One region of the Streptomyces sp. NPDC017991 genome, then DNA from elsewhere that is predicted to be linked to it. Evidence: riboswitches for the same ligand, from Rfam matches in the RefSeq annotation. Region 1 holds a riboswitch; the other holds the start of a gene.
The links. A riboswitch is a leader RNA that binds a small molecule or an ion and turns the genes downstream of it on or off. The one in region 1 is predicted to bind cyclic di-AMP.

Region 1 (7,741 bases):
CCTGTGGGGCGGGATCCTGATCGCCTGCGGCCACTACGCGATGGCGGTGCCCACCGCGGCGGCCACCTGGGCCGGCCTCGGTCTGATCAGCGCGGGCACGGGCCTGCTGAAGCCCAACGTCGCCACCATGGTCGGCAAGCTCTACGGCACCGACGACGACCGCCGTGACGCGGGATTCGCGCTCTACTACATGGCCATCAACACGGGCGCCTTCGCGGGCCCGCTGATCACCGGCTGGCTGGGCGACCACCGGGGCTGGCACTGGGGCTTCTCGGCGGCGGCCGTCGGCATGACCCTCGGGCTGATCCAGTACGTGGCGGGCCGCCGTCACCTGGCCGGGCGCGGACGGGCGGCCGAGTTCGCGCTGCCGCCCCGCGCGATGCGCCGCGCGGTCCGGCTGATCGTCCTGGGGCTCCTGGTGGCGGCGGTTCTCGCCGTCCTGTCGGCCCTCTCCGGAGTGCTGACCATGGACCGCTTCGTGGACCTGCTGACGCTGATCTCGGTGATCGCGCCGGTGGTGTACTTCGCGGTGATGTTCAGGAGCCCGCGGGTGACCCCCGAGGAACGGGGCCGGCTGCGCCCGTACATCGTCCTGTTCCTGGCCTCCACGGTCTTCAACTTCATCCTCTTCCAGGCGTACTCGACGATGATCCTGCTGGCCGCCTCGAACGCCGGGACGACGATCCTCGGCTTCGACTTCCCCGCCGGCTGGTACGCGTCCGCCCTGGGCGCCTTCGAGGTCGCGCTGGCCCCCGTGGTGGCCGCGCTCTGGGTGCGGATGGGGCACCGCCAGCCGCACGCCTCCAACAAGATCGCGTTCGGTGTGGTGCTCGGAGGGCTGTCGTTCCTGCTGATGGTCCTGCCGACCTCCGGCCACGACGGCGACGACTACCTGATGTCCGTCTGGTGGATCGTCGGCTCGTACTTCCTGCTGGGGCTCGGCGACATCCTCCTGGAGACCTCCGGCATGTCGGCCACCACGAAGCTCGCCCCGAAGGCCTTCGCCGGCCAGACGATGTCCCTCTGGTTCCTCTCGCTGGCCCTCGCCAACGGCATCCAGGCCCAGACCGTGAAGCTCTACGACGACGTCTCCAAGCCCGCGTACTTCGGCGTCAACGGCGCGATCGCCGTGGCCGCCGGTCTGCTCGTGATCGCCGCGGCGCCCTGGCTGCGCCGCACGATGCACCCCGTCCACTGAGGTGACACCCATGCGCATCCGTACGTCCTTCCCCTACGAGACGTTTCACGAGGACATCCGCGTTCCCCTCGCGGACGGAACCAAGCTCTACGCGCGCGTGTGGCGTCCGCTCACCGAAGAACCCGTACCGGCCCTGCTCGAATACCTCCCCTACCGGCTGACCGACTGGACCGCCCCGCGCGACCGGCAGCGCCACCCCTGGTACGCGGGCCACGGCTACGCCTCCGTGCGCGTGGACGTCCGCGGGCACGGCAACTCCGAGGGCCTGCCGGGCGACGAATACTCCGCGACGGAGCTGGCCGACGGGGTCGAGGTCGTCGACTGGCTCGCCGACCGGCCCTGGTGCTCCGGCAAGGTCGGCATGTTCGGCATCTCCTGGGGCGGCTTCAACTCCCTCCAGATCGCGGCCCTCGCGCCCGAGCCGCTCAAGGCGGTCGTCACGGTCTGCTCGTCGGACGACCGCTACGACAACGACGTGCACTACATGGGTGGTTCCGTACTCGCCGTCGACATGCACGCGTGGGCGGCGACCATGCTCGCGTTCGTCGCGCGCCCGCCCGATCCGGCGTACGTGGGCGAGTCCTGGCGCGACCTGTGGGTGGAACGACTGGAGTCGGTCGATCCGTTCCTGCACACCTGGCTCGCCCACCAGACGAGGGACGAGCAGTGGCGCCGCGGCAGCGTCCGCGAGGACTACTCGGCGATCCGGGCGGCCGTGCTCGCGGTCGGCGGCTGGCACGACCCGTACCGGGACACCGTGCTGCGCCTCGTGGAACACCTCCCGCCGGACCGTGTACGGGGCCTGATCGGACCCTGGTCGCACCAGTACCCCGACCGGGGGCTGCCGCCGGGACCGGCGATCGGCTTCCTCCAGGAGACGCTGCGCTGGTGGGACCACTGGCTGAAGGACACCGAAACCGGCACCGGCACCGGCAGTGACACTGACAGCGGCACCCACTCCGGCTCCGGCTCCGGGGTGATGTCCGAGCCGCTCCTGCGCTCGTACGTCAGCGACTCGCACCCTCCCGCGACGGTGTACCCGGTGCTGCCCGGCCGCTGGGTCGGCGACCCCGCCTGGCCCTCCCCCCTGGTCGCCCACGTCCCGTACGCGCTCCAGGGCGCCCCCGTGGTGGTGCGCTCCCCCCAGCACACGGGGCTGGACGCCGGCCGCTTCTTCCCCTTCGGCAACGAGGCCGACCTGCCGCCGGACCAGCGGGAGGAGGACGCGCGGTCGGTGTGCTTCGAGTTCGAGGTTCCGGAGGAGACCTGGGTACTGGGCCGTCCGCGCGTGCGTCTGAGGCTCACCTCGGCGGTGACGCGTGGACAAGTAGTGGCCCGTCTGTGCGACGTGGCCCCCGACGGCTCCTCGACCCTGGTCACCCGAGGCGTCCTGAACCTGACAGCCCGTCATGGCCGTGACCAGGTGGTTCCCTGGGAACCGGGCTCTACGGAGGATGTGCTTTTCGAGCTGAACGGCATCGGCCACGCCTTCCCTCCGGGCCATCGCATCCGGCTCGCCGTGTCCTCCGCGTACTGGCCGTGGATCTGGCCCCAGCCGGGCTCGGAGGCGGGCTTCACCCTCACTCCGTCCGGGAGCGCGCTGGAACTCCCGGTCCGCGCCCAGGAGTCGGACCCCTCCGTCGTCTTCGAGGAACCGGAGCAGTCGGCTCCGCTGGGCGTGAACTCCCCCGCCACACTGGACGAACCGCGTCCCGAACGCCTCGTGGTCCGCGATGTCGCCAAGGGCGAATGGCGCCTGGAAGTGGATCCGCGGTACGGCGGCACCCGCGTCTACCCGGACGGTCTCGAATTCACCGAGGACGCGCTGGAGACGTACACCATCAATGAGTCCGACCCGTTGTCCGCGCGTACCCGGTCCGACTGGTCCGTCCGGCTGCACCGGCCGGAAATGCCGTGGGACGCGAGCGTCGAGACGCACTCCGAAATCACCTGCGACGAGGCGGACTTCATCACCTCGAACGAAGTGATCTGCAAGGACGGCGACGAAGTGGTGTTCCACCGCACCTGGGAGAAACGGATTCCGCGCACGGCGGGATGAGCCGGGACGAGTTCACATGCCCCTGGAACCACCCACGGTGTCCGGCACTTCCGGCGACCGCAGAACATTGCGTATCACCTTTTTTATGGACATTGCTCATCGGCGGCAGTGAATTGGGTCACGCCCGCGTGAAGTGATCGTTTCGCCGGCTCCGTCGATTTCCCTTTGCGTAAAGCAAGTTGAACTTCACCTTCCGTTTCGATCAAGAGATATTCGCCCGACAAGGCAGTTCATAGCCGTCGCTGTGCGAATTCGGGGCTTGTTCGCGGCATGTGCTCTCGCATACGTTCACGTCACTCCGGACGGATCGCCTAATCCTGCCGCCGCCCGGAAAACCCAGTCACCCATTCACTCGCGTACGGCAGGAGCGGGGGACCCAGGTAAGCCGCCGGTCCGTATATCGGAACGGCTAGGGGTCAAGTCGCGCACACCACGCGGCCGGGCATCTCCCGCCCGAACCCGACAGCTCACCTCGCAGGCGCCGGAGAGGAAATTCGCCATGCCCGCACGAGGCAAGCACCGCCGCCCCAGAAACAGCACCCTCACCCGTGGCATCGTCGCCGCCGGGACGGGCGGAGCCGCACTCGCGCTCCCCCTCGTGGGGGCCACCGGCGCCCAGGCCGCCCCGAACGCGGTCCCGCAGGTCTCGCTGGTCACCTACAAGGTGGCCGAGGGCGACACCCTGTCCAAGATCGCCAAAGCGCACACCACGGGCGACTGGAAGAAGCTGTACAAGGCCAACCGCGCGGTCATCGGCGACGACCCGGCGATCATCCGGCCGGGCCTCCAGCTCACCGTGGGCACGAAGAACGGCCGGACCTCGGCGAAGACCGCCACGACGGCCACGGCGTCCAAGGCGTCCACGGCGTCCGCCGTCACCCCGGCCTCGGCGAAGACCTACACGGACGACCTCGACGGCTGGATCAGGCAGTCGCTGGACGTCATGGCCCAGCAGGGCATCCCGGGCACCTACGACGGCATCTACCGCAACATCATCCGCGAGTCGTCGGGCAACCCGCAGGCCATGAACAACTGGGACTCCAACGCGGTCGCCGGTACGCCGTCGAAGGGGCTTCTGCAGGTCATCGACCCGACCTTCTCGGCGTACCACGTGACCGGTACCTCGCTGGACCCGTTCGACCCGGTCGCCAACATCACGGCGGCGTGCAACTACGCCGCCGCGCGCTACGGCTCGATCGACAACGTCTTCGGCGCCTACTGACCGACCCGTCGGCCGACCCGGGGACCCGTCCCCGGGTCGGTCCGGTCGGTCCGGTCGGTCCGGTCGGTCCGGTCCGCGCGGTCGGTCCGGCGGGTGGAGAACATGCGCTCCAGGACCACCGCGATGCCGTCGTCCTCGTTCGAGAGGGTGATCTCGTCGGCGACGGACTTGAGTTCGGGATGCGCGTTGGCCATCGCGACCCCGCGCCCGGCCCAGTCGAACATCGGGATGTCGTTCGGCATGTCCCCGAAGGCGACGGTCTGCGCCGACGTCAGGCCCAGCCGGTCGGCGGCGAGCGCGAGGCCGGTGGCCTTCGTGATGCCGCATGGCTGGAGTTCGACGGTACCGGGCCCTGACATCGTGACGGTGGCCAGAGAACCGACCGCTCCCCGCGCGGCGGACGCCAACTCGTCGTCGGAGAGCAGCGGATGCCGCAGCAGCACCTTGCTGATGGGCTGGGTCCAGAGGTCGTCGCGCCGCAGCACCCGTACCGCCGGCAGCGTCGGGTGGGGCATCTCGTAACCCGGCTCGATGAGCGTGAGTCCGTCGACCCCGTCCTGGTCGACGGCCGCGTACACCTCGCCGACCTCCGCCTCGATCTTGCCGAGAGCCACTTCGGCCAGCTCACGTTCGAGCGTGACGGACCACACCATGCGGTCCGCGCCGGAGTCGTACAACTGCGCGCCCTGTCCGCACACCGCGAGCCCCCGGCTGCCGAGTTCGTCCAGCAGCGGCCGTACGCGCGGGGCGGGGCGGCCCGTCACCACGAGGTGCCGGGCGCCTGCCCCGACCGCCATCGCCAGCGCCGCGCGCGACCGGTCCGAGAAGGTGTCGTCGCCGCGCAGCAGCGTCCCGTCCAGGTCAGTGGCGATGAGTGAATATGCAATCGGTGGGGCCATGATCAGAGAATACGGATCGAATCCCCCACCGACTCGACGGGAACCGGACGTCGTCCGGCACCTCGACCACCCCGCGCGTCGTCGCAGGCCCCAGCAGACCCCTGGAGTTCAGGCCGATCCCATGACATATCGGCCACTCCGCCGACCCGATGCACGCCCCTTCGCCGACCGCCCGCGTGCGCCCGCGCGCTCCCACCGTGTGCGCTCGCGCCCCGAGTCCAGCGCCGCCGTGCCGCCCAGCCGGCCGTTCCCGTCCGTGCCCCCTGAAGGAAGCCAAGCCGGAGGGAAACCCTCCGACCTCACCCCCAATCGGACATTGCGAACTCTTCAGACACTGCCCACGGGCGGCGCCTGCCCGTAACGTGTGCTCCACCCACACGGAAAGCGAGGCAGCACCCCATGCCCCCCTTCGATGTCCCCGAGGGCGATCCCTTCGGCCCGCACAATCTTCCGTACGGCGTCTTCTCCCTGAACAACTCTCCGGACGGCTCTTCGGGCAGCTCTTCGGGCGGCCCCGGTCACCGGAGTGTGGGCGTCCGGCTGGGCGACCATGTCCTGGACGCGGGGGCCGCAGCGGTGGAACTGGGCTCGCCGTACGCCGCCCTGCTCGCCCGCCCCACGCTCAACCCGCTGCTCGCGGCCGGCCGCACCGCGTGGTCGGACGTCCGGCGGGCGCTGACCGCCTGGGTGACGGTCCCCGCCCACCGCGAGACCGTCGCGCCCCTGATCCACCCGCTCTCCGAGGTGACCCTCCATCTCCCCTTCGAGGTGGCCGACTACGTCGACTTCTACGCCTCCGAGAACCACGCCCGTAACGTCGGCCAGATCTTCCGGCCCGACGCCGAGGACTCCCTCACCCCCAACTGGAAGCACCTGCCCATCGGTTACCACGGCCGGTCGGGCACGGTGGTGGTCTCCGGGACCGACGTCGTACGCCCCGCGGGCCAGCGCAAGGCTCCGGCGGACCCGGCGCCGGTCTTCGGCCCGTCCGTGCGGCTGGACATCGAGGCGGAGGTCGGCTTCGTCGTCGGCACGCCCTCCCCGATGGGCACGCCGGTGCCGCTGGGCGACTTCCGCGACCACGTCTTCGGGCTCTGCCTCCTCAACGACTGGTCCGCGCGCGACCTCCAGGCCTGGGAGTACGTCCCTCTCGGCCCCTTCCTCGGCAAGTCCTTCGCCACATCGGTGTCGGCCTGGATCACACCGCTCGACGCACTGGAGGACGCCCGGGTCGCGCCCCCTGCGCGTACGCACCCTCTCCTCCCCTACCTGGACGACACCTCCGAGGACGCCTCGGAGGACCCGGGCGGCTACGACCTGCGCATCTCCGTCGCCGTCAACGGGCATGTGGTGTCCGAGCCGCCGTTCTCCACGATGTACTGGACGGCCGCTCAGCAGCTGGCCCACATGACCGTGAACGGGGCCTCGCTGCGTACGGGTGATCTGTACGGGTCGGGGACCGTGAGCGGGGCCTCCGGCGGGGAGCTGGGCTCGCTCCTGGAGCTGACCTGGAACGGCCGGGACGCCCTCGAACTTCCCTCCGGCAAGCGGACGTTCCTGGAGGACGGCGATGTCGTGACGCTGACGGCGTGGGCGCCGGGTCCGCACGGCACACGGGTGGGCCTCGGCGAGGTGACCGGCCGGGTGGCACCGGCCGCATAGCGGAGCGCCCCGAAGGGGCGCGGGGGACTGCGCGACAAGCTCCCACCGGCCCGCACCCGACGAACACCCCCGCATCGGCGGGATCCGGCGCACCGCAGTGGCCGCCCGAGTGGCAGATCTTGCCGCGCCCCCGGCAAAACCCCAGCTCAACCGCCCGCTCGGCGGAGCCCTCGGTGGCGCAACACTCCGGCAACACCAAGTCCCGTACCCCCTGGGTATGGTCCGTCGCATGCCCACCGAACGCATCCGAGAGCACGCCGGCCAGGGCGCGACCACCGTCGCCGCCCGCCGGCGCAGGCTGCGTGCGGACCAGGCCAGGCAGCTCGCCGATCTGCTGCGCCGGCAGGTGCTGACAGGCGGCTTCCCGGGCGGCACGCTGCCGCACGAGACCGCCATCGGCGCCGACTACCGCACCTCGCGCAACACCGTGCGCCAGGCTCTCGACCTGCTGCGGGCCGAGGGCCTGGTGGAACGGCTGCCCGGCGTCGGCACGGTCGTCGTCGCCGAGAAGTACCCGCACGGGCTCGACCGGCTGATGGGACTCGCGGAGACCCTGCGCGAACACGGCCGGGTCAGCAACGAGGTCCGCTCGGCGGGCCCCGTCGCCGCGCCGGCCCCGGTCGCCGAACGGCTCCGTGTGCCCGTCGGCGCCGACGTCCTCTACATCGAACGGCTCCGGCGGCTGAACGGGCTGCCGCTCT
Region 2 (7,741 bases), on a different contig from region 1:
CACTGGCGCTACGGCACCGGCGAACTGCACCGCTCACTCTCCAAGGCGGCCTTCACCCGCGCGGTCCGCCGCCTGCTGCCCGCCATCACCTCGGACGACCTGATCCCGACCCCCGCGGGCGTCCGCGCCCAAGCGGTCCTGCGCGACGGCACCCTGGTCGACGACTTCCTGATCCAGGAGGGCCCCCGCACGGTCCACGTACTCAACGCGCCCTCCCCCGCGGCCACGGCCTCCCTCCCCATCGGCCGCGAGGTGGCCCAGAGAGCCCTCAAGGCCCTGGCAGCCGCCTGACGGCCTACGCAAGCGCAAGGGGGCGGGCGGGGGCCGGGATCGCACGTAAGGGGCCGTACCGGCACGGCCCCGACCCACCGCGGCCCCACCCCGCCGCACCGCGGCCCGACGCCCCCGCCGCACCCCGCCCCCCGGCGGACGTAAAATCGACGCACTGTGTCTGATGCATCCCGAACCCCCCGCCCGAAGAGCGAACCCCGCTTCCCCGACGGCCCCCAGCCCGACCCGGCAGGCTCGCACTTCGAGCGACGGATCCGCAGCTTCCAGCCCCGCCGCAGCCGCGTCACGCAGGGCCAGGCGGACGCGCTGCAGCGGCTCTGGCCCAAGTGGGGCCTGGACATCGACGGGCAGCGCACCCTCCACCTCGCCGAACTCTTCGCGGCCGACCTCCCCGTCGTCCTGGAGATCGGCTTCGGCATGGGCGAGGCGACCGCCCGGATGGCCGCCGCGGACCCGGACACCGGCATCCTCGCCGTGGACGTCCACACCCCCGGCCAGGGCAACCTGCTGAACCTCGCGGACCGGGCCGGCCTGTCCAACCTCCGCGTGGCCAACGGCGACGCGATCATCCTGCTCCGCGAGATGCTGACCCCGGACTCCCTCGCCGGCCTGCGCGTCTACTTCCCGGACCCCTGGCCCAAGAAGCGCCACCACAAGCGGCGCCTGATCCAGCCGGAGTTCCTCACCCTCGCCGCGTCCCGCCTGCGCCCCGGCGCGCTGCTGCACTGCGCGACGGACTGGGAACCGTACGCCGAAGTCATGCTGGACGTTCTCTCCGCCCACCCGGACTTCGAGAACACCCGGCCCGACGGCGGCTTCGCGCCCCGCCCGGACTTCCGCCCCCTGACCCGTTTCGAGGGCCAGGGCCTGGACAAGGGTCACGTGGTGAACGATCTCCTGTTCCGCCGCGTACCGCATGGTGCGGACAGCACGGGCACCTGAGCCCCCTGACGGGGCGCTCTCGCGGGCCACGCCCCAACCTCGTTAGGGTTTTTGTCATGGCCACCAGCCCCCCACCCCCGACACCCCCCGGCCTACCCGCCGGAGGCGCCCGTCGGCACGCGCGCTGGTGGCAGCGCACCTGGGTGCGCTACGCCGCGCTGACCACGCTGCTCGCCCTGTCCGGCCTGGTCATCCTGGCCCTGGTCCGCAAGCAGACCGGCACGGAGGGCTTCCTGGTGGGCCTCGGCCTCGCCATATTCCCCGTCCCCCTGCTCGTCGCCGCGTTCCGCTGGCTGGACAGGGTCGATCCGGGCCCCTGGAGAAACCTGCTCTTCTCCTTCGCGTGGGGCGCCTGCGCCGCCGCGCTGATAGCCATCGTCGCGAACAGTTTCGCGACGCAGTGGATAGCGACGGCCACGGCGGACCCGTCCCACGCGGACACCCTCGGCGCGACGGTGATAGCGCCGATCGTCGAGGAGTCCGCGAAGGCGGCGGCGGTCCTGCTCGTCTTCCTGTTCCGCAGACGGGACTTCACGGGGATAGTCGACGGCGTGGTGATAGCGGGCGTCACGGCGACCGGCTTCGCGTTCACCGAGAACATCCTCTACCTGGGCACGGCCTTCGGCACCGACCAGCTCACCGGCGACACGGGCATCTTCTCCGTCACCGCGGCGACCTTCTTCGTACGCGTGATCATGTCGCCCTTCGCGCATCCGCTGTTCACCGTGCTGACGGGCATCGGCTTCGGCATCGCGGCGCTCTCGGCGGACCGCCACCGGCTGCGGCGCGTGCTCCTGCCCCTCACCGGGCTGCTGCTCGCGATGGGCATGCACGCGATGTGGAACGGCTCGTCGGCCTTCGGCGAGTACGGCTTCTTCGCGGTCTACGCGGCCTTCATGGTCCCGTCCTTCGGGCTGCTCACCTGGCTCGCCGTCTGGACCCGCCAGCGCGAACTGGGCACGGTCCGCACGGAACTGCCCTCGTACGCCGTGGCCGGGTGGCTGGCCGCGCCCGAGCCGTTCGTCCTCGGCTCGATGAAGGCGCGGCGGCTGGCCCGGGAGTACGCCACGCATCATGGCGGGCGGGACGCGGGGCGGGCGGTGGCGGAGTACGAGGCGTACGCGACGTCGCTGGCGTTTCTGCGCCATCGGGGGCGGCGGGGGCGGGCGGGGGCGGACTTCGCCGTGCGTGAGCGGGAGTTGCTGCACGAGCTGTGGGTGCGGCGGGAGCCGGCTCGGCCGGCGCTGGCGTACGCGGCGCGGGAGACGGCGCCGGCTTCGGCGCCCGCGCCGTGGCCTGTGCCCGGGCCTGTGCCGGGGTACGGGTATCCGCCTCCGTACCCCGCGTACAACCCGTACCGGTCCTGACGCCGTAGTGCGCAGTTCCCCGCGCCCCCGAGGACAAGCCACCCGCCGTCACGCGTGATGCCGACATTTCACGACCGGCCGTCCGTGGCTGAGCGCGCAGTTCCCCGCGCCCCTAAAGACACAAGACACCCGCCGTGACCCCTGACGCCGAGACCTCAGCGTCGGCCGTCCGTGGTCGGCCGCGCAGTTCCCCGCGCCCCTGAAAACGGGCGGATGACGTGCGTCTTATTCGGACGCGTGCGTCAGTTTGGTGAGGTCCTGGTCCGTGAGGGTGAGGTCCGCTACCGACAGGAGCGCCGGGAGCTGGGACAGTGTGCGGGCGCTGGCCAGGGGGACGGCGACCGTGGGGCGGGAGGCCAGCCAGGCCAGGGCCACGGTCGCGATCTCGGCGCCCCGTTCCTGGGCGACCTCGTCGAGCGCGGTCAGTACTCGCTGCCCCCGCTCCGACGCGAGGTGCTTGCCCGCCGCGCCGGCACGCGGGCTGTCGACCTCCGCGCCCGCCCGGTACTTGCCGGTGAGGAAGCCCGAGGCGAGCCCGTAATAGGGGACGGCGGCCAGTCCGCCCCGCGAGGCGACATCCCGCAGCGGGCCCTCGTACGTGTCGCGGGAGACGAGGCTGTACTGGGCCTGCAGCGCCACGTACCGCACGAGCCCCTCGCGGTCGGAGGCGTCCAGGGACTCCTGGAGCCGCTCGGGAGAGATGTTGGACGCGGCGATCGCCCGCACCTTGCCGGAGCGTACGAGCTCGTCCAGGACCCCGAGGAACTCCTCGACCGGCACGGAGGGGTCGTCGTAGTGGGTGTAGTACAGGTCGATGTGGTCCGTCTTCAGACGGCGCAGCGACGCCTCGGCCGCGGCCCGCACGTTCGCCGGGGACAGGCCCTTGTACGAGGGATGCGCGCCGACCTTCGTAGCGATGAGCACGTCGGCGCGGTTGCCGCGCGCGGTCAGCCACTCGCCGATGACGGTCTCGGACTCACCGCCCCCGTTGCCCGGCGCCCAGGCCGAGTACGCGTCGGCGGTGTCCACGAAGTTCCCGCCGGCGGCCGTGTACGCGTCGAGCACGGCGAAGGAGTCGTCCCGGTCGGCGGTCCAGCCGAAGACGTTGCCGCCCAGGGCGAGCGGAAACACCTCAAGGTCGGACGAACCCAGCTTGCGAAGAGAAGTCATGCCGAAAACAACGGCCGGACCGGACGGCCGTATTCCTTGCGTCGCAGGACCGCGGGGACCGGCTTACGGGTTGAGGCCCTTGCCGCGCAGCCAGGCCATCGGGTCGATGCCCGTGCCGCCGGCGGTGTGGACCTCCAGGTGGAGGTGCGCGCCGGTCACGTTGCCGGTGGCACCGACGCGGCCGATGACGTCGCCGGTACTGACCTTCTGCCCGACACTGACGCCGATCGACGACTGGTGGGCGAACCACAGCTCCGTACCGTCGTCGAGCGTGAGGACCGTGCGGTAGCCGTACGAGCCGCTCCAGCCCGCCTCCGTGATCGTGCCGCTGTGAATGGCCTTGATCGGGGTACCCGTGGGAGCGGCGAAGTCCAGACCCGTGTGCTGACCGGAGGACCACAGCGAGCCGGACTGCCCGAAGGTGGAGGTGATCGTGTACGAGGAGGTGGGCAGTGTGAACTGCTTGGCGAGCGCGACGAGGCGCGCGGCCTCGACCTTCGCCTTGGCCTCCTCCTCCTTCTTCTCCTTCGCGGCGGCGGCCTTGGCCTTCGCCGCGTCCTGCTCCTTGGCCGCGAGCGTGGCGGCCTTCTTCGCGGCGGCGGCCTCGGCGGCCGCCTGGGCCTCGCGGTCGACCTGGTCCTGCTGGAGCTCGGCCTGGAGCATGATGCGCGAGCGCAGGGCCTCACCGGCGTCGGCGTTGCCCTCCTCGGCGTCGGCCTCGGTGAGTCCTGCGGCGGTGAGCGCCGTGCTGGAACCCTCGGGGGCCTCTTCGTCGTCGGAGATCAGCGAGCCGACGTTCGGCAGGTCGGGGATCGAGATCGACACCGGCGGCTTGCCGGTCTGCGCGGAGGCCATGCCGCCCGCGCCGACGGCGGCTATGACACCGACGCCCAGAACGGTGGAGCTGCGGGCGAGTCCCCCGCCACGCTGCTTGGAGACGCGGTGCTTGCCACGGACGGGAACGACGGTGTCCGCGCTGGGATTCCAGGGCTCCCAGGTCTCGTCGTCCTTGCGGGCGCCGAAGGCGAAGGTGTCGGGCTTCTTCTCGCCCGAGGTCTCTCCCGTCACCTCGTCCGGCATGAACGACGGTGTGGGGGCAGGCCTGTTGAACGCCACGTGGGCGCGCTCCTTTCCTTCCTTCTCGCCTACCGGGTTAGCTGACGGGTTCGGAGCAGGAAGGTCTCCTACGCGCGTCAACCGCGGTGTTCACCACCACGAAAGACACGCGATTCACCCCATGTAGGTGGTTCCCCGGTTCCCTTGCGGGATTCGGCGCGTGCGCACGGAGCCGTCTCTTGTGACGGCTGGGACACCGCGCTGCGTTATCGAACGTTAATAGACGCAGGCACCGGATTCCAAGCTGTTCCTGATGATCGTTACGGCTCCCGGCCTGGACTTAAACACTGCGAGCGGGGTAAATCGGGCGAGTTGATCGTCATTCACAGGTACCGCTTTTGTTGATGGTGCGTCAGTTGTTATGCGCAGGGGCGTCGTTCGACTACTGCAGGTGATATAGGTCCGGAGAGGCGCCCGGACACCCCCACAGCCATCACGGTCAACACGGCCGTCACGGCCATCAGGACCGCTACAGCCGCACAACCCTCACCGCCCTCACGGCCGCCGGACGGCGAGCAGCGCCATGTCGTCCGTACCGCCGCCCCCGGTGTACCGGGCCACGTCGTCCACCAGCTCGGCGAGCAGCGCGTCGGGCCCGGCGAACCGCCGTCCGGACAGCCGTGCCACCGGGTCGAAGAACACGCCCCGCTCGTCCCGGGCCTCGGACAGCCCGTCCGTGTGGAAGAGCAGCATGGCCCCGCACGGCAGCTCCTCCTCCTGCGCCCGGTCGGGCCAGGCGCCCAGGTCGCCCATGCCGAGCGGCAGCGCGGGTTCCGCCGCGGCGAGCGTGTGTACGGTTCCGTCGCCGCGCAGCAGAAGCGGTCCGGGATGGCCGCGGTTGACGAGTCGTACGCGCTGGGCGCCGTGCGGGATCTCGGCGAGCACGGCGGTGATGAAGCCCTCGAAGACCTCGACGCTGTCGCGCCGCACGCCCTCGCGCATCAGCGACCGCTCCAGCCGCTGGGCGACCGCCTCCAGGGTGCTCTCCTGCTCGGCGGCCTCCCGGAAAGCACCGATGACGACGGCCACGGCGGCGACCGCGCCCATGCCTTTTCCCCGCACGTCGCCCACGACGAGCCGTACGCCGTACGGGGTGTCCTGCACGGCGTAGAGGTCGCCGCCGATGAGCGCGTCGGTCTGCGCCGCCACGTACCGGACCGCGAGGTCGAGGCCCCCGGTCCGCGCGGCCGGTTCGGGCAGGACGGCCCGCTGGGCGGCCTCGGCGATCTGGTGGGCGGAGGCCAGGCGGGCGTTGCCCAGGCTCACGAGCCGGTTGATGACGACGGCGAGGCAGGCCACGACGGCCACGGTGGCGATCTCGGTGATCCCGCTCTCGTCGACGGCGAACCGCAGGGTGACGAGGACCATGGCCGCCGTCCCCGCGACGCCCGTCCACACGGTGGCGCCGAGCGACAGCAGAGGCGCGGCGACGAGCGAGGCGGCCGAGAGGAAGGGGGCGGCGGTGAAGTACTGCGGGGTGAGGAGGTCGTACAGGACACCCGCGACGATCAGCAGGGCCGGCAGTACGCGGATGACCGCGCGGGTACGGGGGTACAGGCCGGTCCGCTTGTCCGGCGGCCGGCCGAGGGAGCCCGGCGCCCGCTGCTCGACCGCTCGACGCCCGTCCACATGTCTCCTGCCCTCGACCACTCGCTCCGTCCAGAGTTCCGGGACCGGCGGGGAGGGGCGAGCGGACGGGGGCCGGGCGGGTGAGCACGAGGACCTGTTGTGCCCTCACGAGGACCTGTTGCGCCCCGGAAACACCCGAGGCCGGAATCCATTGGATTCCGGCCTCGGGCCTTCAGTAGCGGGGACAGGATTTGAACCTGCGACCTCTGGGTTATGAGCCCAGCGAGCTACCGAGCTGCTCCACCCCGCGTCGTTGAGACCACTGTACGCCATTCGCGGGACCTGACGCACACGGGTAGATGTCAGCCTCGGTTCAGGTGCCGGTTGGGCTCCTTCGCCGCGCTCTCGTACTCCGGGAGTACGAGGACATCGGCGCCCGCCGCGGCGAGCAGACCGTTCCCGTCCGCGGCGGCGACGAACGTGTCGGGCTCGCGCCACGCGGTGACGACCCGGCGCACGCCCGCGTCGAGGATCAGCCGGGCACAGGGCGCGGGCCGCGAGGCGCGGCGGGCGCAGGGCTCCAGGCTGCTGTAGACCGTGGCAGCCGGGAGGCGGGGGTCGCCCGGCTCGATCTTGGCGAGCGCGGCCTCCTCGGCGTGCGAGACGGGGTCGGACTCGCGGGAGTACCCGCGGGCCAGCTCCGTGCCGTCGGCCGCGACGACAACGGCGCCGACACTGAAGGCGGTCTCCGAGGGCGGACAGTCGGCGGCCAGTTCGCAGGCCAGCCGCAGCCACCGGTGGTCGGCGGCGAAGGGTACGGGCCCGGTGCCGGGCGCGGTGGGCACGTACCGCATGAGCACCACGTCTCCGACGGGCCTGGTCTCGACCAGCCGCAGCCGGTTGCGGGGTCCGCCGGGGTATTCGCCGTCCCCGAACAGCTTCGGTGCGTGCGGCTGCCCCACCACGAGAGGCGCGAGGGCGAGTTGCAGTTCGTCGGCGAGGCCCTGCTGGAGGAGCTGGGTGTGGACCCGGCCGCCGCCCTCGACCATGAGCCGGCGTACGCCGCGGACGTCGTGGAGGTGGGTGAGCACGGCCCGCCAGTCCAGGTGGGGCCCCACGGAGACGACGTCGACGCCCAGGCCGCGCAGGGCCTGCTCGGCAGTCACGGCACCCTCGTCCGTCGTGTAGACGACCTTCTCGCCGCCGGTGGACCAGAAGTTGGCAGTGGGGTCCAGGTCGCCGGTCCCGCTGACGGTGACCTTCAGCGGGTACGCGGGCCGGCCCGC

Region 2: it holds a riboswitch for cyclic di-AMP, as region 1 does, so the genes downstream of both, ACH4DZ_RS12740 (M23 family metallopeptidase) here and ACH4DZ_RS33005 (transglycosylase SLT domain-containing protein) in region 1, are expected to answer to the same signal.

The regions. Positions count from the first base shown of each region.
Region 1 is NZ_JBIRGP010000013.1:165,029-172,769, reverse strand. Features, by position in the region: gene ACH4DZ_RS33015 (peptide MFS transporter) at 1-1,198, shown strand, start outside; gene ACH4DZ_RS33010 (CocE/NonD family hydrolase) at 1,209-3,257, shown strand; cyclic di-AMP (ydaO/yuaA leader) riboswitch at 3,589-3,753, shown strand; gene ACH4DZ_RS33005 (transglycosylase SLT domain-containing protein) at 3,757-4,479, shown strand; gene ACH4DZ_RS33000 (HAD family hydrolase) at 4,473-5,378, opposite strand; gene fahA (fumarylacetoacetase) at 5,778-7,040, shown strand; gene ACH4DZ_RS32990 (GntR family transcriptional regulator) at 7,270-7,741, shown strand, end outside.
Region 2 is NZ_JBIRGP010000004.1:18,325-26,065, forward strand. Features, by position in the region: gene lhgO (L-2-hydroxyglutarate oxidase) at 1-291, shown strand, start outside; gene trmB (tRNA (guanosine(46)-N7)-methyltransferase TrmB) at 448-1,233, shown strand; gene ACH4DZ_RS12730 (PrsW family intramembrane metalloprotease) at 1,290-2,600, shown strand; gene ACH4DZ_RS12735 (aldo/keto reductase) at 2,826-3,770, opposite strand; gene ACH4DZ_RS12740 (M23 family metallopeptidase) at 3,834-4,886, opposite strand; cyclic di-AMP (ydaO/yuaA leader) riboswitch at 4,898-5,055, opposite strand; gene ACH4DZ_RS12745 (PP2C family protein-serine/threonine phosphatase) at 5,382-6,515, opposite strand; tRNA gene ACH4DZ_RS12750 (tRNA-Met) at 6,692-6,765, opposite strand; gene ACH4DZ_RS12755 (dihydrofolate reductase family protein) at 6,818-7,741, opposite strand, start outside.